One region of the Fructilactobacillus sp. YLN 2507 genome, then DNA from elsewhere that is predicted to be linked to it. Evidence: predicted binding sites of a transcription regulator. Region 1 holds the regulator's gene; each other region holds the start of a gene.

The links. The regulator Rex, encoded in region 1, represses fermentation and respiration genes when NADH is low (regulators of the CRP and FNR family bind a similar motif). The targets are predictions, from matches to a motif close to TTGTGAANTANTTCACAA.
Region 2: a site for Rex is predicted at 3,703-3,720, ahead of AC0GLY_RS06010 (zinc-dependent alcohol dehydrogenase family protein). Genes of this name have one in related genera too.
Region 3: a site for Rex is predicted at 3,983-4,000, ahead of adhP (alcohol dehydrogenase AdhP). Genes of this name have one in related genera too.

Annotation. Positions count from the first base shown of each region.
Region 1 covers NZ_CM184303.1:939,581-947,370, reverse strand. The annotation lists gene AC0GLY_RS04920 (GNAT family N-acetyltransferase) at 1-460, shown strand, start outside; gene tsaD (tRNA (adenosine(37)-N6)-threonylcarbamoyltransferase complex transferase subunit TsaD) at 479-1,519, shown strand; gene AC0GLY_RS04910 (ABC-F family ATP-binding cassette domain-containing protein) at 1,554-3,500, opposite strand; gene AC0GLY_RS04905 (redox-sensing transcriptional repressor Rex) at 3,640-4,290, shown strand; gene AC0GLY_RS04900 (TPM domain-containing protein) at 4,310-5,812, shown strand; gene AC0GLY_RS04895 (LemA family protein) at 5,848-6,432, shown strand; gene AC0GLY_RS04890 (ABC transporter ATP-binding protein) at 6,589-7,467, shown strand; gene AC0GLY_RS04885 (ABC transporter permease) at 7,468-7,790, shown strand, end outside.
Region 2 covers NZ_CM184303.1:1,149,294-1,157,083, reverse strand. The annotation lists gene AC0GLY_RS06020 (amino acid permease) at 18-1,430, opposite strand; gene AC0GLY_RS06015 (DUF6198 family protein) at 1,620-2,411, opposite strand; gene AC0GLY_RS06010 (zinc-dependent alcohol dehydrogenase family protein) at 2,433-3,446, opposite strand; gene rbsK (ribokinase) at 3,800-5,425, shown strand; gene AC0GLY_RS06000 (hypothetical protein) at 5,489-5,737, shown strand; gene ribB (3,4-dihydroxy-2-butanone-4-phosphate synthase) at 5,816-6,436, opposite strand; gene AC0GLY_RS05990 (ammonium transporter) at 6,729-7,790, shown strand, end outside.
Region 3 covers NZ_CM184303.1:213,479-221,268, reverse strand. The annotation lists gene AC0GLY_RS00985 (DUF998 domain-containing protein) at 1-432, opposite strand, end outside; gene AC0GLY_RS00980 (SH3 domain-containing protein) at 503-2,698, opposite strand; gene adhP (alcohol dehydrogenase AdhP) at 2,893-3,924, opposite strand; gene pyrE (orotate phosphoribosyltransferase) at 4,039-4,665, opposite strand; gene pyrF (orotidine-5'-phosphate decarboxylase) at 4,676-5,395, opposite strand; gene AC0GLY_RS00960 (MFS transporter) at 5,638-6,861, shown strand; gene AC0GLY_RS00955 (P8 family protein) at 6,938-7,153, shown strand; gene AC0GLY_RS00950 (hypothetical protein) at 7,200-7,451, opposite strand; gene AC0GLY_RS00945 (hypothetical protein) at 7,441-7,790, opposite strand, start outside.

The sequences.
Region 1 (7,790 bases):
GGATGTTCCCGAAATTCTCAAGCTTGACCAAGCCGCTTATTCTAGTGATTTGAAGTGGAGCAAAGCTCGCTTTTTAGATGAGTTAAAAAATAGTAAAAACTCCTTTTATTTAATTTTACGAAAAAATGATGAATTAGTTGGGTTTATTTGTATTGCTCTTTGTCGAGATGAAAAATGTGCTCATATTGAAAACGTTGCAATTAAACCGGAACTTCAAGGACAAGGATTAGGGTACTTCTTAGTTACGACTGTAATTCAACGAGCTCGTCAAATGGGATTGGAACAAATTGATGTTACTTGTCGAGTGCAAAATATTAAAACACAAGATTTATTTAAAGATTTAGGTTTTGTTCAATTGAACATTAAGCCTGATTTTTATAAAGATGGTAGTGAAGCGGTTTGTTTACAACTACATTTATATAAAATTAATTACATCGGCTCAAAAAATTTTGGAAGATAAGCGTGGGGAAAAAATAAAATGGATAAAGTTAAACAAAAAAGCTTGATTTTAGCATTTGAAACTAGTTGTGACGAAACTAGTGTCTCCATAATTAAAAATGGAACTGAGATTTTAACTAACATTGTTGCAACTCAAATTAAGAGTCATCAACGTTTTGGGGGAGTAGTTCCTGAAGTTGCTAGTCGTCATCATATTGAACAAATTACGCTTTGTATTGATAAAGCGCTTTTATCAGCACAAGTTACTTATGATGATTTGACAGGAGTAGCTATTACATACGGTCCAGGTTTAGTAGGATCACTTTTAGTTGGAATTACTGCTGCTAAAGTAGTAGCATGGGCCCATCATTTACCATTAATTCCAGTTAATCATATTGCTGGACATATATATGCCACTAACTTTGAGCATCCTATTGAATTTCCAGCGTTGGCTCTGGTTGTTTCCGGGGGTCACACTGAGCTAGTGTGGATGCCAGCAGAAGGCCAATTTAAAATTATTGGGGAAACACGTGATGATGCAGCTGGTGAAACTTACGATAAAATTGGTCGAGTGATTGGGATTAATTACCCAGCTGGGCCAACTGTTGATAAGTTAGCTCATGAAGGAAAAGACACTTTTGATTTTCCACGAGCAATGATGAAAGACGATAATTTTGATTTTAGTTTTAGTGGATTGAAGAGTGCATTTATTAATACGGTTCATCATGCTGATCAGGTGGGGGAAACTTTAAACAAATCTGATTTAGCAACTAGTTTTCAAAATGCGGTCACAGATGTTTTGGTTACTAAGGCCATGCTTGCATTAGATAAATACCCAGCTAAAGAATTTATTTTAGCTGGAGGAGTTGCTGCTAATCGTGGTTTGCGGGAAAAGTTAGATTATGAATTAAGTAAACGAGACGTTGACTTTGTCAAAGCCCCATTAAAACTTTGTGGGGATAATGCTGCGATGATTGGTGCAGCAGCTGAAATGTTGCAGCGCCATGGTGCTAAAGCAGATATGGGATTGAATGCTGATCCAGGGCTTGAGTTTGAATGGGAAGAAAATGAAGAACAATAAAATTATAAAAAAGAACCCTAATTAGGGTTCTTTTTTATAATTCTTCTAATTTTAAGCTAGCATTTTCCCACTCAGTTTCGGTTTCGGTTTGTTTCTTGGTAATATCATCAAGTTGGGTTTGTAACGCCTGGCTTTTGTTATTATCATTATAGTTTTCTGGTAGCGTCATGGCCAGTTCAATTTCATTTTTTTGTTCATCGAGTTGGGTAAGCTTGGTTTCTAGCTCATCGATTAAACGCGATAATTTTCGCTTTTCTCGTTGAGCTGCCTTATTAGCTTGGTAACGTTGCTTGGTATCAGAAACTGGGGCAACTTTAGTAGTCGTCGTTGGGTTAGTTTCACTTTCGTGAGCTTCAATCTCGACTTCCTCGGCTTTTTTGGCAGCATAGTAATCATAATTACCCATATAGATTTTAGAGCCATCAGCACTAAGCTCCATGATGTCGGTTGCTAACCGATTAATGAAATAACGGTCATGAGAAATAAACAAAATGGTTCCTGCAAAATTTAAAAGTGCTTTTTCCAAAACATCAATACTATCAATGTCCAAATGATTAGTTGGTTCATCCAACACTAAGAAGTTATCTTGATTCATTGATAGTTTAGTTAAGAGGAGACGAGCACGTTCCCCACCCGATAAATTAGCCACACTTTTTTCTACGCTTTCGCCACTAAAAAGAAAACTTCCTAAGATTGAGCGAATTTCACCTTCAGGAATAGTGGGATAATCATCCCATAGTTCGTGTAAAACATCCTTTTCAGGATGCAGACTAGCTTGTTGTTGATCGTAATAACCAACACTTACTCCAGTTCCAAATTGAAAATCTCCACGAATTTTAGGTAATTTTCCCAAAATCGTTTTTAAAAAAGTAGATTTACCAATTCCGTTTGGGCCAAAAATGGCCATTCGTTGATGATTTTTCAAATGTAGATTAATCGGATAACTTAACTCAACATCATCATACCCAATGCCTAAATTATCTACATCTAAAACAATATTTCCGCTTTTTCGTGCTGGATGAAAGCGAAAATGAGCTGTTCCATGAGTTGACTTGGGTTTATTAATTACATTTAACTTATCGAGTTGCTTTTGTCTGGCCTGAGCTCTTTTAGTTGTGGATGCTCTTGCAATGTTTTTTTGGACAAAATCTTCTTCTTTTTTGATTTTTCGTTGTTGTTTTTCGTAATTCTTTTCGTCAATTGCTTGGCGACGTACTTTTTCGTTGACGTAATTAGTGTAATTACCCTTATAATAATTCATTACACCATGATCTAAGTTATAGATTTCGTTAACCACTTTGTCCATAAAATAACGATCATGGGAAATAATCAAAAGGGCACCAGTATAAGATTGAAGATAATTCTCGAGCCATGCAGTTGTTTCCATATCGATATGGTTAGTTGGTTCGTCAAGCGCTAACAAATCTGGCTTTTCTAATAATAACTTTGCTATAGCAAGTCGAGTTTGCTGTCCACCTGATAATTCACTAATTTTGCGTTCATAATCAGATTCGTAAAAGCCAAATCCAGCTAAAACGGTTCTGATTTCAGCACGATACCCATAGCCATTTTTTAAGGTGAAGTCTGCCTGTAATTGATCATAAGCTTTCGATACCTCAGCTAATTTAGTTGGATTACCATTAATTTGGGGATCACTAATTTGAGCTTCAAGTTCGTGTAATTGAGCTTCTTCTTGAATAATTGCTGAAAAAGCTAATCGCATTTCCGCAATTATGGTTCGATCAGAATGTAAGCCCGTATTTTGGGGAAGATAACCAATCGATAAATTCTTCTTTTGATTAATCGTTCCTTCACTAGGGGAACTTTCACCAACTAGCATTTTTAAAAGAGTTGATTTACCGGCACCATTTTGTCCGACCAAACCAATTTTACTATTAGAATTAATTGTTAAACTAAGATTAGAAAAAATGGGTTCGCCATTAAATCTTTTGGTGAGATTATTAGCTTGTAAAATAATCACAAAATCACCTACTTTCTCAGTTAATTTTACCATATTATAGCTAAAGGCTTGTGAATTTGAAATGTTAAAATTTCACAAGCCTTATTTTTATGGTAAGATATAGTATAAAACATATCTAAATTTTAAGGAGTAAGATGTAATGACAGAAACCAAGATTCCACGTGCAACTGCAAAAAGGCTACCGCTTTATTATCGTTATTTAAATATTCTGCATGATGGCGGAAAAGATCGGGTTTCTTCAAATGAATTAGCGGAAGCAATTCACGTTGATTCTGCTACCATTAGACGTGATTTTTCTTATTTTGGGGCTCTTGGCAAACGCGGCTATGGTTATGATGTCGATGATTTAATTGAATTTTTTAAAAATATTCTTCATCAAGACCGCTTAACAAACGTTGCTTTGATTGGAGTTGGTAATTTAGGACATGCATTATTGAACTTTAATTTTCACCAAGATAGTAATATTCGAATTTCTGCAGCTTTTGATACAAATCCGAAAAATATTAATACCATTCAAGGTGGGGTTCCCATTTATCCCATGGACCAAATGGTAAATCAATTAAAGGAACAACAAATTAGTGTGGTTATTTTGACAGTTCCAGCAAACGTTGCTCAAGAAGTGGCTAATCAGGTTGCTCAAGCGGGGGTAAGTGGAATTTTGAACTTTACTTCGATTCGATTAAATGTGCCAGAAAGTATTCGAGTTCACAATGTTGATTTGACTAATGAACTGCAAACACTAATTTATTTTATTGATCATTATGATAAAAAAGGCAACGAAGTAGAATAAAAGAGTGGAGGTAAATTATTTGAGAGCTACAGTAAAAAAATATTTTATCGTGACTCTTTTTTTATTAACTTTTTTGGGAGTTTTGAGTGGATTTCAAGTTGCAAAAGCTGATGGAATTCATGAATCAGCTTGGGTAAAGGATAATGCTCAAGTTTTGAATCAAACAACAATTAAACAAGTTGATTCGATTAACGAGAATAATTTGAAACAAGTAAAGGGACATCCACAGTTTGCAGTAATTACCACGAAAGGATTGCCCAAAGGAGTTTCTAGTATTGAAGATTATGCTCATGACCAAATGAAACAACTTGGAATTGGCCGCAAGGGTTGGAATAATGGAATTTTACTAATTATTGATACTCAAAACCATGTTAATCGTTTGGAAGTTGGGACTGGATTAGAGGCAGCTTTACCAGATGGTGCAAAATCCAAGCTGGTAAATGCTAAAGTTCAACAAGCATTTAAGCAAAATGATTACAGTATTGGAGTTAATGAATTAGCTACTAATGTTTATCAATATTTAAATGCCCATCAAAGTGCAATTAGTAAGTCTAGTAGCGTAAATAATTCCCAACCAACGACACCAGGACTTAAAAGTAACAGTGTAGTAGCAGTTTTTCAACGTAATCAAGCTAAGGTTGCGTTTGTTTTATTTTTATTAATTGGTTTTGGACTAGTCAGTTTTGCAATAAGTAAGTTACTTTTTCCTAAGTTGCGAAATCGAGATCAACATACCTTAGTTCAAAGAAAGTTTGCGAAAACTGGAATTAATAACAATCAGCTGTTGCAAAAATTAAATCACTTTGTAACTGATGAGCTACAACACGATCAGAGATTTAACGTTAATAGATTAAGTATGCCTGAATGGTGGTATTTATTAAATTCGCTTAATTTAAAGCAACCAATTAGTTTAGCTCAGAATTATAATTTAGAAATTAAAAAAGGTAATCCACTTTATCAGCAACAATTAATTTCAAATCAAACCTTAGCTAATTACAAAAAGCAATTACAACAGCGGCAACGAACAAATCTTAATGTGGTTGCCGAAGCTGCTCGAAATTATGCTCTGCAAAATAATTTTCCAGGGAATGTAAATCAATTTGTCAATGATACGGTTAGACAAATTTCCCGATTAACTTGGTTTGGTTTATCAAATATGGATTCTGAATTTAAAACCAAGTTGCAAGATGCCTTAGAAATCATGTTTGCAGATGCTACCTTGCATTATCAAGTTAATCATGATGCTAGTTTACGTGCAAAAATGAAAAGAGCTGGCATCTATAATCCAGACCAATACATTAATGATTTATCCAATGAGCAAAAGAAAAGCTTTGTAACACATGGTTTAATCAATACCGCTTTGCTTTTAGGGGCAATTGGGTTATTACATCATTCAAATTGGCATGATAATAACTTTCCTCCGATGGGGGGAGGTTTCGGGGATAGTGATTCAGGCTTTGATGACTTCGGTAGCGGTTTTGGTGGTTCTGGCGATGATGACGGTGGCGGATTTAATTTTTAATTACAACTAACTTAGTATAAATAAAGGAAAAGAATATGACTAAAAATACAAAAATAACTTTAAGCATTGTTGGGGCAATTGCCTTTTTGGTAATTGCAATTGGCGGTTGGTTTATTATGTCCCAAAATAGTTTACGTGTTAGTCAGCAAAATGTTGATCAGCAATGGAGTAATGTTGAAGTTCAATTACAGCGACGAGCTGATTTAACGCCACAATTAGTTGGTGCGGTTAAAGGAAATATGAAGAATGAACAAAAAATATTTGGACAAATTGCGGATGCAAGAAAACAATATGATAGTGCTAGTACGCCGGCTGATAAGGTCAAACAAGCAGATAACTTAAACACAAAAACGCAAGTCTTGATTAATGCAGTTCACGAAAATTATCCTCAATTGGCCAGTTCTTCAAATGTTAATGATTTAATGACGCAGATTGAAGGGTCAGAAAACCGAATTAGTCAAACTCGTCGTGATTATAATGATGCAGTCCAGACTTATAATCGAAAAGTAGTTTCTTTCCCAAGTAGTATTGTAGCTAATAGTGCTGGAATGAAAACTAAACCATTCTTCCAAAGTGCTTCCACTGCTACGCAAGCACCAAAAGTTGATTTAGAAAATTAAAATTTAAAAAATAGTTTCAGAATTGAAGGCTTTTCTTTAATTTTGGAGCTATTTTTTTGACCACTAAAACTCAGATTTATACCACATACCTTAATTTTAATTACAAAATGAGTAAATTAGGTTAAATTGTAAACATTAATTAAGGAGGGAATCGAGATGATTTTTTTAAGTGCAGATTTATTAACCAAAGTTTATAAAAATAAAGTGGCAGTTGATCATATTGATTTAAAAATTAGGAAGGGTGAATTTGTAACAATTCTAGGGCCAAATGGATCTGGTAAATCAACCATTATTGAAATGTTGACTGGATTACTCCGACCGACTTCAGGGTCTATTCAATTAGAAGGATTTACTCCAATTGAAAAAACATATCGAGCTAAAATTGGAATTGTTTTTCAAAATAGTGTGTTAGATGCTGAGTTATCAGTTCAGGATAATTTATTTCTAAGGGCACAGATGTATCCAAATATTAGTAAAGATAATGTACTCGAAATTGTAAATATGATTGGAATTGATAGTTTTTTCAAACAAAGATATGGAACTTTGTCTGGTGGGCAACGAAGAAGGGTTGATATTGCAAGAGCTCTATTACATCGTCCAGAAGTTTTATTTTTAGATGAACCAACTACTGGATTAGATATTCAAACACGAACTAAGATTTGGGAAATTTTAGAAAGTTTAAGAAAAGAGTGGAATACAACTATTATTTTAACTACGCAATATTTAGAAGAAGCTGAAAGTTCTGACAAAATTTATATTATTGATAATGGAAAAATTTTACTTGATGATAAAGTGGAAAATATTAAAAAGAATTATGCTAAAAACAAGCTATTGCTTTATACAAAGAAAAATATTGAACTGAATGGTCATCTTATGCAAAAAGTTAGAGAAAATCAGTATTTGATTAACAACATTTCCAAAAATGATGCGATTCAATTTTTAACAGAAAAACAAAATTTAATCGAAAATTTTGAATATTGTCAAAGCACCATGGATGATATTTTTATGGAATTAACGGGAAAGGAAATTAGATAAATGATTAGTTTAACTAAACGAAATTTAAAACTTTATTTTAATAGTTGGGAAAATGTCTTACTTTCATTAATTGGTTCATTAATTTCTTTTGTATTATATATAGTTTTTTTAAAACAAAGTATTTTAACTAGTTGGCAATCAGTTCCCCATACAACGCTACTATTAGATCCTTGGTTAATTGGGGGAACTTTAACGGTTACAGCGGTTACTACTACATTAAATTGTTTAGGACAAATGATAAATGATCAAGATCATGGTAGAATTCGTGATTTTGCAATTATGCCGCTTTCCTTCTTTCGAATCCAATTATCGTATTTATTTAG
Region 2 (7,790 bases), 210 kb from region 1:
TACTTTTTTTAAGCTAATTATTTATTTAAAACTGAATGTTTTCGACCGTATGCAAAGTAGAAGATCATTCCTAAGATTAACCAAACAAGGAACCGTAGCCAAGTTTCCCAGTTCAATCCAGCAATTAAAACTAGACAGAATAAAATTGCCATAATTGGTGTGAAAGGAACAAAGGGAGTTTTGAAACCTCTTTTTGCTTTAGGTTGTGTGTGTCTCATTACTAAAACTCCGGCTGAAACTAAGATAAAGGCTGATAATGTTCCAATATTTACTAGTTCTGCTAAAATATTTAGGTTAATGAAGCCACCTGCTAAAGCAGTTACAATTCCAAAGAACCAAGTTACTACGAAAGGAGTTTTTCTTTTAGAATCAACTTTACTAAATACTTTGGGAAAGAGACCATCCCGAGCCATTGAGTAACTGATTCTGGATTGACCATAAAGCATTACCAATAAAACGGTGGTCATTCCTAAGATAGCACCTAGACTAACGACCATGGAAAGCCAGCTTTGACCAGTTTTTACTAAAACAGCTAAAATTGGTGCATTAAGGTATTTGCTGTAAACGGTGTATTTAACTACTCCTGTCATAATAAGAGTCATGATAATGTAAAGCACTGTTGAAATAAAAAGTGATAAGAGAATTCCGCGAGGGAGAGTTTTACTTGGGTTGATAGTTTCTTCAGCACTTGAAGAGACGGCATCGAAACCAATAAATGAGAAGAAAACGATTGAAGCAGCTGGAATAATTCCAGCAGCAGTACCGTTGTGAACTGAATACAAACCATAAGGAACAAAGGGATGCCAGTTTGCAGTTTTTATAAACCAAACGGTACAAACGATGAAAAGAATTACTACGGCTAGTTTAATAATTACCATAATATCGTTAACTCGTTTAGTTTGGTTGATTCCCATTGAAAGAATCCAAGTAAGCAGGATAATAATCAAAAAAGCAGGGAGGTTAAAAATGGTATGCACGCCTGAAGTAGTTCCGGCAGCAGCGGTTAAAACCGTTGGGATATGAAGTCCAAAGTTATCAAGTAAGTTTATTAAGTACCCAGACCAACCAACGGAAACGGTGGCAGCTCCTAAGGCATATTCCAGAATCAAATCCCAGCCAATGATAAAGGCAACAATTTCACCAAAAGCAATGTATGAGTAGGTATAAGCTGATCCGGAAATGGGTGCCATTGAAGAGAACTCAGCATAACAAAGTCCAGCAAATCCACAACAGATGGCAGCTAGTAAGAATGAAAGTGCTAGTCCAGGTCCAGCAACTAAGGCACCTTTACCAGTTAGAACGAAAATTCCAGTCCCGATGATGGCACCAATCCCAAGAAAAGTCAGATCCCAAGTTTTCAGAGTTCTTTTTAAGGGAGTTTTTTGTTCTAACAAACCAGTGATGTCTTTTTTTCTAAATAAAGATTTCATTTTTATTCCTCCTTGTTTGTTAAAAATAAAATTTTTATTAATATAGCACGGGTTGGAAAAATATGTCAATGTATTTGATACGACTGTTCATGTAACGAAAACAAACATTGCAAATACCGAAAATTATAACTTTATATAGAATAAAAAAGCGTGCAATCCGAAGATTACACGCTTAAAAATGGTTAAAATTTATTTTTCTTTTTCTTGCTTTGAAATATCATCATCAATATTAGTTGCTACAATTGATTCTTCTAATTTAGGATCAATATCAACGGCTTGATGCTTTAAACTTGGAAAGACTTTTGTATCAGCAATCCCAGTAATATTACCTTGGAATAAGAAAGCAAAGATTGTTCCAATTCCATAATAAGTAAACTGATGTGTAATGGCAAAAGCAATCACTCCCATGATAGTAGGAGGAATGTAAGACGCCCACATTGCTTTTCCAGCAGCTCCTTTGAAGTATTTAAAACGCAAGATTTGCATCAAATCATCAGCAGGATGTAACACAAGGTTAACCCGTTGATAGATTGAAATAGCAATTGCAATTAAAGCAACTCCAAAGAAATTGATTAAAATGTATAGGGTAATTAAGCCAAACGTATGTGCTTCTGGCAACTGAATAGTCGTAGTAAAAAGATTATAAAAGGTTTGGATTAACCATGAGAAAGGAACCATAAAGATTACGTTTCCTAGCGCACGCCCCCAGTCCCAGTGTCCGACCAAGATTGCATTTAAAATAGTAATCACAATCCCTAAAATTAAGAAAGCCCAGAATAAGTTCCAATGAAAAGCAATTCCTAAGTTAGTTTCAGCAGCAGTCCAATAAGCTGATCCTAGAAATGATGGAAAAACCTTGGCACTCGTAACTAAAGTTAACACATTACCCAACGAGTTGATTACTAAGGAAATGATAAAGTAAACAATAGAAGCTTTCATTGAAATTGTACGAGGCGTCTTTTTGGTTTTTTTTACAGCCATATACCTACTCCTCGCAGTTAATTATTTAAGGTTTGGGTTCACAGCAACCACTGTTTTACCAGTTTTAGGGGTAGTGTGATTTAAGACACCTTCAACTTCATCTAAGCTAATTGTATTAGCTTGGTAAGGTTCGATTTTAACGGCACCTGATTCAAGTAATGCAAGTGAGTCTTCAAAAGAATTAGGATTAATCATTGAACCCTTAACTGTTAATTGTTTTTTGAAAATTTCGTAAGTGTTCATTGAGAAAGTTTGACCTGGTTCTCCAACCCCAAACATGAATACTTGGGCACCTTTATTAGTGTGTTCAACTGCTGCTTCTTGAGTTTCTGGTTTACCAACGGCTTCAATTACGACGTCGTAGCCACCAGGAATTTCTTCTTTAGTAGTGTTGATGACGTGATTTAAGTTCAAGTCTTTCTTTTCTTGAGCAAGTAAGTCATCATGACGACCAGTCATAGTAATATCTTGAATACCATAAGCTCTTAATAATTGAGCGAATAATTTAGCCATGTAACCATCACCAATGATTAAAGCATTCATATGTGGTTGGATGTTATCCATGATGTGCATTGTGTGTACACCACAAGAAATTGGTTCTAAGGAACAAGCAGCTTTAAGTGATACAGCATCAGGAACATGGTAAACCACAGTATTTGGAGCGGTAAAGTATTGTTCTAAACCACCATCTCGAGTTACACCAACTGCAGAAAGATTATCACATTCTTCAAAAAGACCGATATGACAGTAGAAACATTTACCACAGTAAATGTTAGGATCAACGGCAACCCGGTCGCCTTTTTTAAAGTTAGTAACATTTTTACCAACTGCTGCAACAACTCCTGAATTTTCGTGACCTAATACGATTGGAGGAACAGCATCAGCTGAACCGGGAAGGCCGTTAAAAAGGGCATTATCAGTTCCACAAATTCCAGCATAAGCAGTTTCAATTAAGATTTCGTCATTCTTAGGGGTTGGAATATCGCGTTCTTCCATTTGCATTTCTTGTTTTCCAGTCATTACTAAAGCTTTCATTTTTTCAGCCATCATAAATCTCCTTTTTTATTGTCTAGTTACGATTTGAGCAAGTATTATCAAAAAAGTAGGTTACGAATCTTGCAAACTTTTTTTGATTTCCTTCCTGCTTTACATATATTAATGTAAGCGATTTCCAAGCTGATTGCAAGGGGGTTACTTTAATTAATATACTTTTCACAAATTTAATATTTAAAAAAAGTTAAAGTGAATCCCATTCTAACAACTAAAAAATCATGATCATATTCAGAAAACTTAATTTATTATTTCACAATCTTTTTAATTAAAAAGATAGCGCTTACATTTTTATTGGAACGAGTTTATAATGAAAATGTGAAGAGGAGGTAATGATAATGAGTAAAAAAATTGTGGTCGTTGGATCGACCAATGTCGATAAAGTACTAAATGTAGAAAAATATGCGCTTCCAGGAGAAACCTTGGCAATTAACACTTACCAACAATCACATGGAGGTGGAAAAGGAGCGAATCAGGCTATTGCAGCTGCTCGTTCTGGTGCTGACACCACGTTTATCACTAAATTAGGTGATGATGAAGATGCTCAGATGATGGTTGAAGGTTTTAAAACTGATGGGATGCACGTTTCTGACTTGATTACGACAACCGAACATGAAACAGGAAAAGCTTACATTACGGTTGACAAGTCAGGACAAAATTCAATTTATGTTTATGGTGGTGCTAATATGGCAATGACACCAACTGATGTAGAGGCACATCAAGACGCCATTATTAACGCCGACTGCGTGATTGCTCAATTGGAAATTCCCGTTGCAGCCATTATTGCAGCATTTAAGATCGCTAAAGCTCATGGGGTTCAAACCATTTTGAATCCAGCTCCGGCTAAACAACTACCGGAAGAATTATTAAAATTAACTGATATTATCACACCTAATGAATCAGAAGCAGCGACGTTAACTGGGATTGAAGTCAGAGATGAAGCTTCGATGTTAGCAAATGCCAACTTTTTCTTTGAAAAAGGAATTAAAATGGTCATTATTACTGTTGGGGGTCGAGGATCATTTTTTGCCACGCCTACCGATCATGCTTTAATTCCACCATTTCCTGCTAAAGTAGTTGACACGACTGCTGCTGGTGACACCTTTATCGGATCATTTGCTTCACAACTTAAACCAGACTTATCTAACATTCGAGAAGCAATGTTATATGCTAGTCATGCTTCTTCACTTACTGTTCAAGTGGCTGGGGCACAGAATTCAATTCCAACTAGAGATGCAATCTTGCATGTTATCAATCAGGATAACATGACAAAAACTGAAATTGAAAAACAAAAAGCTCAGGCTGCTGCCTATGCTGCTAAGCTGGTTCCCAATCATATTGTTTTAGGATTAGGCTCTGGAACGACCGCTGCTTATTTTGTTAAAGCAATTAATCAGCGAATTAATGAGGAAAAGCTTGATATTCAATGCGTGGCAACTTCGGTAGGTACCGAGAAATTAGCTGAAAAACTAGGAATGCGAATGCTTGACGTTAATACAATCGACCAAGTTGATTTGACGGTTGATGGAGCGGATGTTGTTGATCATCAACTAAATGGAATCAAGGGTGGTGGAGCTGCTTTACTTTTTGAAAAGTTAGTTGCAAATATGTCAAAACGAAATATTTGGATTGTTGATCAAAGTAAGTATACAGATTCCTTAGCCGGACACATTTTACCTATTGAAGTTATCCCATTTGGTGGAATGGGGGTATTTCGTTACTTGAAAGAAAATGGATATCAACCAGAATTTCGCTTTAAGGATAATGGTGATATTTTGGAAACTGAATCAGGTAATTATTTAATTAATATTACTATTCCGAAAGATGCTGATTTAGAAAAACTAGCTACTGATTTGAAAAACCAAACTGGTGTAGTAGAACACGGATTGTTCTTGAATATCTGTGATGAACTAATTATTGGTGGGGATCAGATTAAAACGATTAAGCGTTCAGAAATTAAGTGAAATGGTTAAAATTGTGTTAGATTATAGATGTATGGATATTTTAAATTTTTGGAGGTATTAACGATGGAAGAAGTTGCAATTAAAAAAATTATTGTGGGATTAATTCCTTATCAAATCGATAATTCACAAGTGGTTTATAATGATGGTCAAGGAGTGCTTAAATCAAATGATGACATTCTTGATGGTTACATTCGTGATAGTAAAATTATCACAGTTGTAACTCCATCTGACAAAGAAGTTAAACTTGAATATAAAGTTGATGTTCCAAACAAACGGGTTTTAATCAACAATTCAGCTGCTGAATTAGCTTAATTTAAACCAAAAACATCTCTGATGATGATTCTTGCTAGAATCAATTAAAATCAGAGATGTTTTTTTGTTTGGAATAAATTATTTTTGCTTTTTTAGATATTCTTGGAGCTGCTTGATTGTAATAATGGGAAGATTATATTGAATTGACATTAGTTCTAAATATGCTTTTCTGGCCATTCTTCCATCGGGCATGATAATTTCGCAAATTGCTCCAACTGGAGGTTGTCCAGCAAGTTTAGCTAAATCAACTGCTGCTTCGGTATGACCATTACGAGCTAAGACTCCGCCTTCGTTTGCTACTAAGGGGAACATGTGCCCTGGATGTACGAAATCACTGGGACTTGATGTTTGATCGGCTAATTTGTTGATGGTTGCTGTACGATCAAAAGCTGAAACCCCAGTTGTTACACCAGTAGCCTCATAACTTCCATCTAATGATGTATAAAAAGAGGTTTGGTTAATTTCCGTATTATTTTCAACCATCGGTTTTAGATTCAATCGATCAGCAATTTCTTTTGAAATTGGTGCACAAAGTAATCCACGAGCATGCGTAATAATAAAATTAACGCTTTCTGGAGTAATAGTGGCACCTAAACCAACTAGGTCACCTTCGTTTTCCCGATCTTCGTCATCAGAAACGATAATTAAGCCACCGGTGTTTAATCTTGTTAATGCGTCTTCAATCGTTGCATATTTCATAGTTGCCCTACTCCTTTAGATATAAATCCAATAATGTGATTACCAATTAAATTACTTTTATATCATAGCTTAATTAGCAACTATAATCAATGTAAACGACTTTATAGTTCGTGTTTTATTCAAAAAATAGTGCTTTTGTGTTTTTTTATTTAATATTGAACTCAAAAAAAGAACAATTTTGTTAAATTAAATGTAATTTATTTTGATGTCACGATTCATAACATTAAACCTGTTAAAGCAAAAATAAGGCGAATATACTTACTACATTAAGTTTATGAGGGGGATTTGTTTTATGGCAACTAACATTGCGTTTATTTTTGTTTGTTCAGTATTGGTGTTCTTTATGACACCAGGGTTATCTTTTTTTTATGGGGGGATGGTACCTAAAAAACAAGTTAATAACACTTTGATGTCTGTTTTCATCATGTGTAGTATCCCAGTTCTACTTTGGGTAATTTGTGGGTATTCACTTTCTTTTTCTGGTAATCATTGGAATCTAATTGGAGACTTTCACAATTTTATGTTACATAACGTTAAAATGGATGCTGCTTCCGCTTTGACGGGTGGAAAACTAAATAATGTAGCTTTCATTATTTTTCAAATGATGTTTGCAATTATTACGCCAGCTTTATTTGTTGGAGCAATTGTTGGCCGAATGGATTTTAAATTTTTAATTTCATTTGTTGTGTTATGGTCACTTTTTGTTTACTATCCTATGGTGCACATGGTTTGGGGCGGTGGCTTTCTTCAAGGACTTGGTGCATTGGACTTCGCGGGTGGGCTAGTCGTACATATTAATGCAGGAGTTACGGCGTTAATTCTTGCTTGGTTCTTAGGACCTCGACTCATCAAGCAAAATGCTAGCCCAGCTAACTTGAGTTGGGTGGTATTGGGAACTTCAATGTTGTGGGTTGGCTGGTACGGGTTTAATGCTGGGTCAGCTTTAGGAATTAATGGAATTGCAATGCAAGCCATGCTCACTACCACTGTTGCAACTGCTACCGCCATGCTAGTTTGGATTATTTTAGATGTTTGTTTTAAGAAAAATGCTTCATTATTAGGTATTTGTTCAGGAGCCGTTTGTGGATTAGTTGCTATTACACCAGCATGTGGTTATGTAACGATTGCTGGATCAATGATAATTGGCCTAGTAGCGACATTAGCCAGTTATTTATTCATTAACCTCATTAAACCAATTATTAAAATTGACGATACGTTAGATGCCTTTGGCTGTCATGGAATTGCCGGAATTGTTGGCAGTATTTTAACTGGATTATTTGCTAGTAAAACTGTTAATCCTACAATTTCAGAAAGTGGTTTATTAGAAGGTGGATCATGGCATCTGCTTGGCGTA
Region 3 (7,790 bases), 730 kb from region 1:
AATTCCTAATAATCCAATTAATAAAATAGCAGTAAATGAAATTATAATTGTAGGAAAGTTTCGCCAATATAAATTTCGATAAATCGAATTTACAGATTGATTACGAGCCTTAACGAAAAAGATTGCAAAAAGAATTAATCCTGAAACTAATCCTAAGATAATTGTAGCAGTAGCAATTGAATAACTTCCTGTAAACTTAACCGAACTCGTTTTTTTTAGTGTGAAGTATAAGAAAAAGATAATGCTAGTAATTAGTGCCGGAATTACACTCCACCAGTAAGACACATCCCATCCAGTATTTTCTGCATCTGCTTGTTTTTCCAACCGAATGGCGTTGTTTTCAATTTTTAAATCTAACTTTTCATTTGCTTTAAGCTTAATTTGTTTTATAACTTGTTCCGGGATTTCAATGTGGTAATTCTGGTTGCCCATATTCTAAAAATTCCCCTTTTTGTTTTATGATTAACGCCATAAAAAAAGACCCATAAGGGCCTTTTTTAAATTAAAATGCTAAGTTTAATTTGGCAATCCAACGTGATTGACCTGAATAATTTGTGTAGTGTAACCAAGTATATCCATCAGCCTGTTTAGTACCATCGTAGTAAATTGTTACCTCAGGATCAAGTAATATTTTAGTATTACTATTTAAACTTGCTTCATCACGAACATATTGGCTTCCAGAAGTAGTATAAGCACCAGTTGCTGCTTCCATTTCACTAGCATTATTACCTGGTTGTTGTACTGGTTGAGCATCAGTGATTTGAGCAACCCAGTGTGACTCACCAGCATAGTTAGTGTAATGTAACCAAGTATATCCATCAGCTTGTACAATACCATCATAGTAAATTGTAATACCAGAATCTAAGGTTCCAGCAACACTGGCATCAAGACCAGCACCACTACGAACATTTTGAACTCCGGCAGTAGTGTAAGCACCAGTTGCTGGTTCTATTTCGCTGGTATTATTTGCGGGTTGTTGTACTGGTTGGGCATCATTTAAATCAGCAATCCAGTGAGCATCACCAGCATAATTAAAGTAATGGTACCAAGTGTAACCATCGTTATCAACCGTTCCATCGTAATAGATCGTATTCCCAGCATCTAAAATTGCAACGGAATCAGCCTCAATACTTGCACCGATACGAACATTTTGTGCTACAGCAGTAGTATAAGCACCACTAGCAGGCGTAATTGCACTATCCTTACTTGGGGCTACTTCATTAGCAGGTTGAGCTGGTTGGTTATTAGTGTTTTCAGTATTTCCGTTTGAATTTGAAGGTTGAACTTCTGGTTGAACATCATTATTTGACTGAACTTCATTAATGTCAGCAATCCAACGAGAGGCCCCAGAATAGTTACTGTAATGCATCCAATTGTAACCATCGTTATTTAAAATTCCATCATAATAAATTGTAACACCAGGATCTAATGTTCCAGCAACGGTAGTATTAAGACCAGCATCCGTACGGACGTTTTGGCTAACTGAAGTCGTATATGAACCATTTACTGGAGTCATTCCTTCAGTATTACTTGGTTGAGCTGGTTGATTAGTTTCTGGATTAACGTTAGCGTTGTTACTTGCTGATTGATTATTGTTATTTGAATTTGATTGACTTTGAGTATTATCGTAACGACCCAAATTATTGTAATTAATAACACCAATTAAGGTATTAGCATAATTGGGATCTGTAGCATATCCATCGGCTTGCAACATTTGACATACATAATAGTAATCTTGGCTATAAAGTAAGTTTGCATAACGTGAATTAGCTGCTAAAAAGTGTCCATGATCTTCAACACTTGCAGCAAAGTCAGGGTAAGCACGGAATTGATCTTGAATCGTTACATAATGACCATTGTAATATTCTTGAGTTGATTGCCAAGTAGACTGTCCGTTATATTCACCTTTAATTCCATAAAGATTATTACCAGGAGCAGATTGTCCCCAAGCACTTTCAACGATTGCTTGTGCAATTGAAACACTAGGAAGAACCCCATATTCATTCCAAGTATTTTGAGCTCCAGGTACTAACTGACTAATGAAAGTTTGGTTAGCTGGAGAAGTTTTCCCAGAAAGATCAGGATTATCATCATTTAATCTAGCAACATATTGTGAGTTGCCATTGTCATTACTATGCAACCATTCATATCCATCGTTATCAACACTACTATCATAATTAATTGATTGACCTGGTTGTAGAGTATTAACTACATCAGAATCTAAACTTGCACCATTGCGAACATTTTGAGTTTGCGCAGCAGTATAAGTTGCAAACTGACTTGATTTAGCAAGTTGAAGTGCACTTGGTGCACTATCAGTTACAGAAGCTGCTTGGTTATCAGCATCACTTGCATTAACTGCATTAGTTTGAGGTTGTGCTACGTCAGTTACCACATTAGTTTGATCATTAGTTGACGCTACCTGATTATTATCTGAACTTTGATTTTCACTTTGGTTTTGATCTGCACTTTGATTTTCTGGTTGAGCCGATACTGCAGTTTGATTTACCGTAGCTGTTGGTTGAACATCATCGGCAAAAGTAGGCGCATTCATTAAAAATAATGAAGTAGATGCAAATGTAATGCCCATTGCAATCTTAATCCAGCCATGCTTTGACTTGCTTAATTTTGTTCTTGTTTTGGTTTCTCCAGTAGCCGTAGCCATCCGATTATGTGCTCTAGTATACTTGTTATCCATAAACTCATTCCTCTCTTATGTATCACATGACTTATGTATATAGTTAATCTTTTCTTAATTATTAAAGATATTCATATGATAACACAAATAATCAAATAAGGTATTTATATTTGACATAAATTAAAAATTTAAAGTAGTTGTAATAAAAAAAACATGGTAAAAGTAATTTACACCATGTTCTCTTAATTAAAAAACTAATCTTTTTCACCAGTGAAATCAAAAACTACACGGCCAACAATCTTACCAGCCTTCATTTCATCAATCACTTTATTGATATTTTCAAGTTTATCAGTTCTAACGATTGGTTTAACTTTTCCTTGAGCACCAAAGTCAAAGGTTTCACGTAAATCTTGACGAGTACCAACAAGGGAACCAGCTACTTTAATTCCATCAAGCACTGTTTTATCAATGTTAAGAGCCATATCACCCTTTGGAAGAGCAACCGCAACTAAAGTCCCATTTGGTTCTAGGGCATCAACGGCATTAGTAAAGGCTTGTGCACTAACCGCCGTTACGATTGAATCGTGAACTCCACCATTAGTTCCTTTAATAACTTGGTCAGTTGCATCCGCATCGTGACGATTAATTACTAAATCAGCGCCATTTTCTTTAGCAGCTTCAAGCTTTTTAGGATCACCGTCAGTAACAACTACTTTAGCTCCAAAAACGTTATGAGCTAATTGAACACCTAAATTACCTAGTCCACCAGCACCAACAATTTGTGTCCATTCACCCGGTTTAGTATCACCAATTTTAAGCGCCTTATAAGTTGTAACTCCAGCACAAGTTAATGAAGTAGCTTCAACTGGATCTAGTCCTTCTGGAACTTTAACAGCGTATTTGGCATCGACAATACATTCTTCAGCCATTGCACCATCAACTGTGTACCCTGCATTTTTAACGTTTCGACAAAGAGTTTCATTACCAGTTACACAGTACTTACAAGTACCATCTGCTGAATAGAACCAAGCAATTGATACTCGATCGCCAATTTTTAGATTAGTTACGTTTTCCCCAATTTGAGTTACGCGTCCAACCCCTTCATGTCCAATAATTCGACCAGGAACTTCACCAAAATCACCTGAAGCAACGTGTAAATCAGTGTGACAAAGACCACAATATTCTACTTTTACTAAGGCTTCATTGGAACGAATGGGACGTAAAGTAACATCTTTAATATCAACATATCCATCTGAATCAGGTCTAACAACAGCAGCTTTAACCATAATAATTCTCCTCTTTATAATGAAACCAATAATTATTAATTTTAACAAGTTCATTATAACGTGAATAATTTCACATTGCAATTAATTATAGATAAAAACTAATTTTAACTATGCTTACCAGTTCCAAGGATCCTGGTGCCATTGATTTAATGATTGGTATTTGGCTTCAGTAATTTGCTTAGTTTTGTATAATTCATCAATTAATTTAGCATAGGTCACTAATGGGCTAAATTTCAAGCCTGCTTCCGCAAAGTTTTTTTCTGCATCTGGAAAACCATAAGAAAAAATTGAAACTACTCCAGCAACTTGAAAACCTTCTCGTTGAACTGCTTGAGCTGCTTGAATTACGCTTCCACCAGTCGAAATTAAATCATCAATTAAAACCACTTGATCATTTTGCCTAATCCGTCCTTCAATTTGTTTACCCGTTCCATGATCCTTTGGTTTTGAACGAACGTAAACCATTGGTAAGGCTAACTCATCAGCTACAATGGCAGCATGTGGAATTCCCGCAGTTGCAACGCCACCAATTACGGTTACATCTGGATATTGATTTTTAATTAGCTGCGATAGTGCCTTTGCAATCATGCTACGTAACTCAACATACGAAACCGTTAAACGTAAATCAGTATAAATTGGTGATTTAATTCCACTTGCAAATTCGAAATAACCTTCTGATTTAAATTGAACAATTTTATCTTCCACTAATTGATTTAAAATCTGCGTTTCTAAGTTTTGCATAATCATTCTCCTATTTTTGTAAGTTCCAGTCCTTTAAATATCGATCATAAGCCATAATTGGATGCTTGCTCTGCGTAATTGGGCGTCCAACCACAATTGCAAAAGCTCCATCTGCTCTGGCAGTTGCAGGATTAGCTACACGACTTTGATCACCAACAGCATCTTGTTGCATTCTGATTCCCGGAACCACATATTCAAAATCACGGCCGAGGGCTTTAGTTAAGTCAGGAAGTTCCAAAGCAGAAGTAATTACCCCATCACAACAAGAATTTTTCGCTAGCTTAGCTAAAGCAACAACCTGTGCATTCATTGACAATTTACAATTTTGTTCGTTTGCTAAAATCGCTTGTGAAATTGAAGTTAGTTCGGTCACTCCTAGTAAATGAGGTGCTTGTAATCCAGCGCGTTGAGCTCCTGCTTTTAGTCCTCGCTTGGCAGCTTTTAACATTGCTTGGCCACCGAGTGTATGAACAGTTGTATAATCAACTCCTAGTTCTCCCAACTGTTCCATAGCTTTTTCCACGGTATGGGGGATATCAAACAGCTTCAAGTCAAGAAAAATATCACAACCACGCTGTTTAACTTGCTTGACCACTTCTGGACCCGCTTGGTAAAAAAGTTCCATCCCAATTTTAACGGTAAGCTGACTAGGATTTTCAAATTGATCTAAAAACTGATTAACTTGGTTGATTTCTGGGAAATCTAATGCAATCATAAGTGGTTTATCCATTTTAACCTCCAAAAATTTCACTATGTAAAAAGACTATTCACTGATTTCAGAGAATAGTCTTCTAGAATTAAATTCGCTTTAAATTCAATTTGGCTTCTCTGAACCAATTAATTTGTTGTGAGAATTATAATATAATTCTGTGACTTGTACAAGCTAACCTTGTCACAATTGACAGTTTATGCCACAATACTAAAAGCAACAAATAAATAAGGCCCGTGAGCCTTTCTTTGGAGGATTTTTTTATGAATAATCAAATAACTAAGCACACTTCACTAACTCGGAACCAAAAACTGGTGTTAACTTCATCAAGTTTAGGCTTTGGATTAGAAAATATGGATGTGCTTTTTCTTTCTTTTACGATGAGTTCGATTATCGCTTCTTTGCATGTTTCAGCTGGTGCGGCTGGTCTAATTGGGACCATTACTAACTGGGGAATGTTACTAGGCGGAGTAATTTTTGGAATGCTTGGAGATCGATTTGGACGCGTAAAAACATTTACATATACCATTTTTGTATTTGCCTTTGCTACTGCTTTAATGAGCATTGCCAATAATATTTCAATGATTTATCTCTTGCGATTTATTGCCGGAATTGGAGCTGGTGGAGAATACGGATTGGGAATCACGCTAATTGCTGAAGCATTTCCGAAAAAAGAACTTGGTAGAATGTCATCAATCGCAGCAATTGGTGGTCAATTTGGAGCAATTGCTGCTGCCATTTTAGCTGCCTTTGTTATTCCAAACTTAGGCTGGCATGCCCTTTATCTCTTTGGATTGCTTCCCATCATTTTAGTTTTCTTTGTTAGACGACACATCAAGGAATCAAATGAATTTCTCAATGTCCAAGCAAGTCGTACAACAACCACTATTCAAGCCATCAAAAAGTATATGTTTCCTAATTTAAAAACCACCTGGACCTCAATTGGATTAATGATTATGACCACTGTCCAAATTGCTGGATACTTTGGTTTAATGAACTGGCTACCTTCAATTGTTGAACAACAAAGCCATCTAAGCGTTAAAGGATCTTCACTTTGGATGATTTCTACAATTATTGGAATGAGCATTGGGATGATGACTTTTGGAACTATTTTCGATAAAATGGGTCCTCGTTTATCCTTTGGAATTTTTCTCCTTGCTTCGGCCATCTTGGTTTATACATTAGCTCTTGCTCATTCAACTGGGCTTCTTTTAATCATCGGAGCCGTGGTTGGTTTCTTTGCTAATGGGATGTATGGAGGCTATGGAGCCATTGTTAGTCGGCTTTATCCTACTGAAGTCCGCTCAAGTGCTAACAACATCATCGTTGGCGTTGGTCGTGCTGTCGGCGGAATGTCATCATTAGTAATCGGGATTATTATGGAACACTACAGTTTAATTGTAGTAATGCTCTTTTTATCAGTTCTTTACCTAATCAGTTTTACAGTTATGATGACTCTTCCAGGACTTAAAAAATTAAAACAATAATTCAAGCAGATTGTTAACCCTTTTCTTCAAAAAGAACTACTATGTAGTTGTAGATTAAGAAAGAGGAGAAATAATCATGACTGAAAATTTCGAAGAAAACACAATGTTAGATGAACACATGAATGAAGTATTTGATTGGTCAGATAGTCCAATGCCAATTCGGGATGCTTTATGGGATTATTATATGCAAAAGAATGCTAAAGATACCATTAAAACTGAAGAAGTAATGCAAAAATACTTAGACATGAGTGACGCAGATGTCAAAGCTGATGCTGAAAAATTGCTTAAATAATTATTTTCAAATAAAAAGGTGACTGGAAAATTTCCAGTCACCTTTTTTATTGATTTAACGGATCTGTATGGGTTGCTTTAAATTCTTGTTGCGCTTTTTTAGCGATTTTTTTATATTTAGTCGCAAATTTTGTACTGACTTTTTTTATTTCTGTATTTTGTGAAGTAATTTTTTGTGTTATTTGTTGATTTTGATAAAAGGCGTAGCCATTTCCAACTATCAAAAAGACAATTATAATAATCGGGATTGTAATAATTAAATTAGGCTTTTCAAAGATGATTTTAATTTTATTTAACATGTTGATCACCTCTAAAACTTTGAATTAAATGAAATCGAATCTTATTAGAGTTTAAATCTTGATGATTCAAAGTAACTTTAAAAAGATAATGGTTGGTATTAAGGCGATTTCCTCGTCTCCCATAATATGTAACTGTCACGTTTGAATAATAGTAATGCCCCTTTTGTGATACTTCATTACTATAATTATAAATTTTAACTTCATTTAACCGCGTATAGTGATTTACTGAAGCTAGCAAAGCCTCTGCATCGGCCTTAGTCATATAATTTTTGGTTAACTTAGTAATAGCTGTTTGATTTTCCAGTTGGGTTGGATAGTTACTGAAAATAATTTTCATAC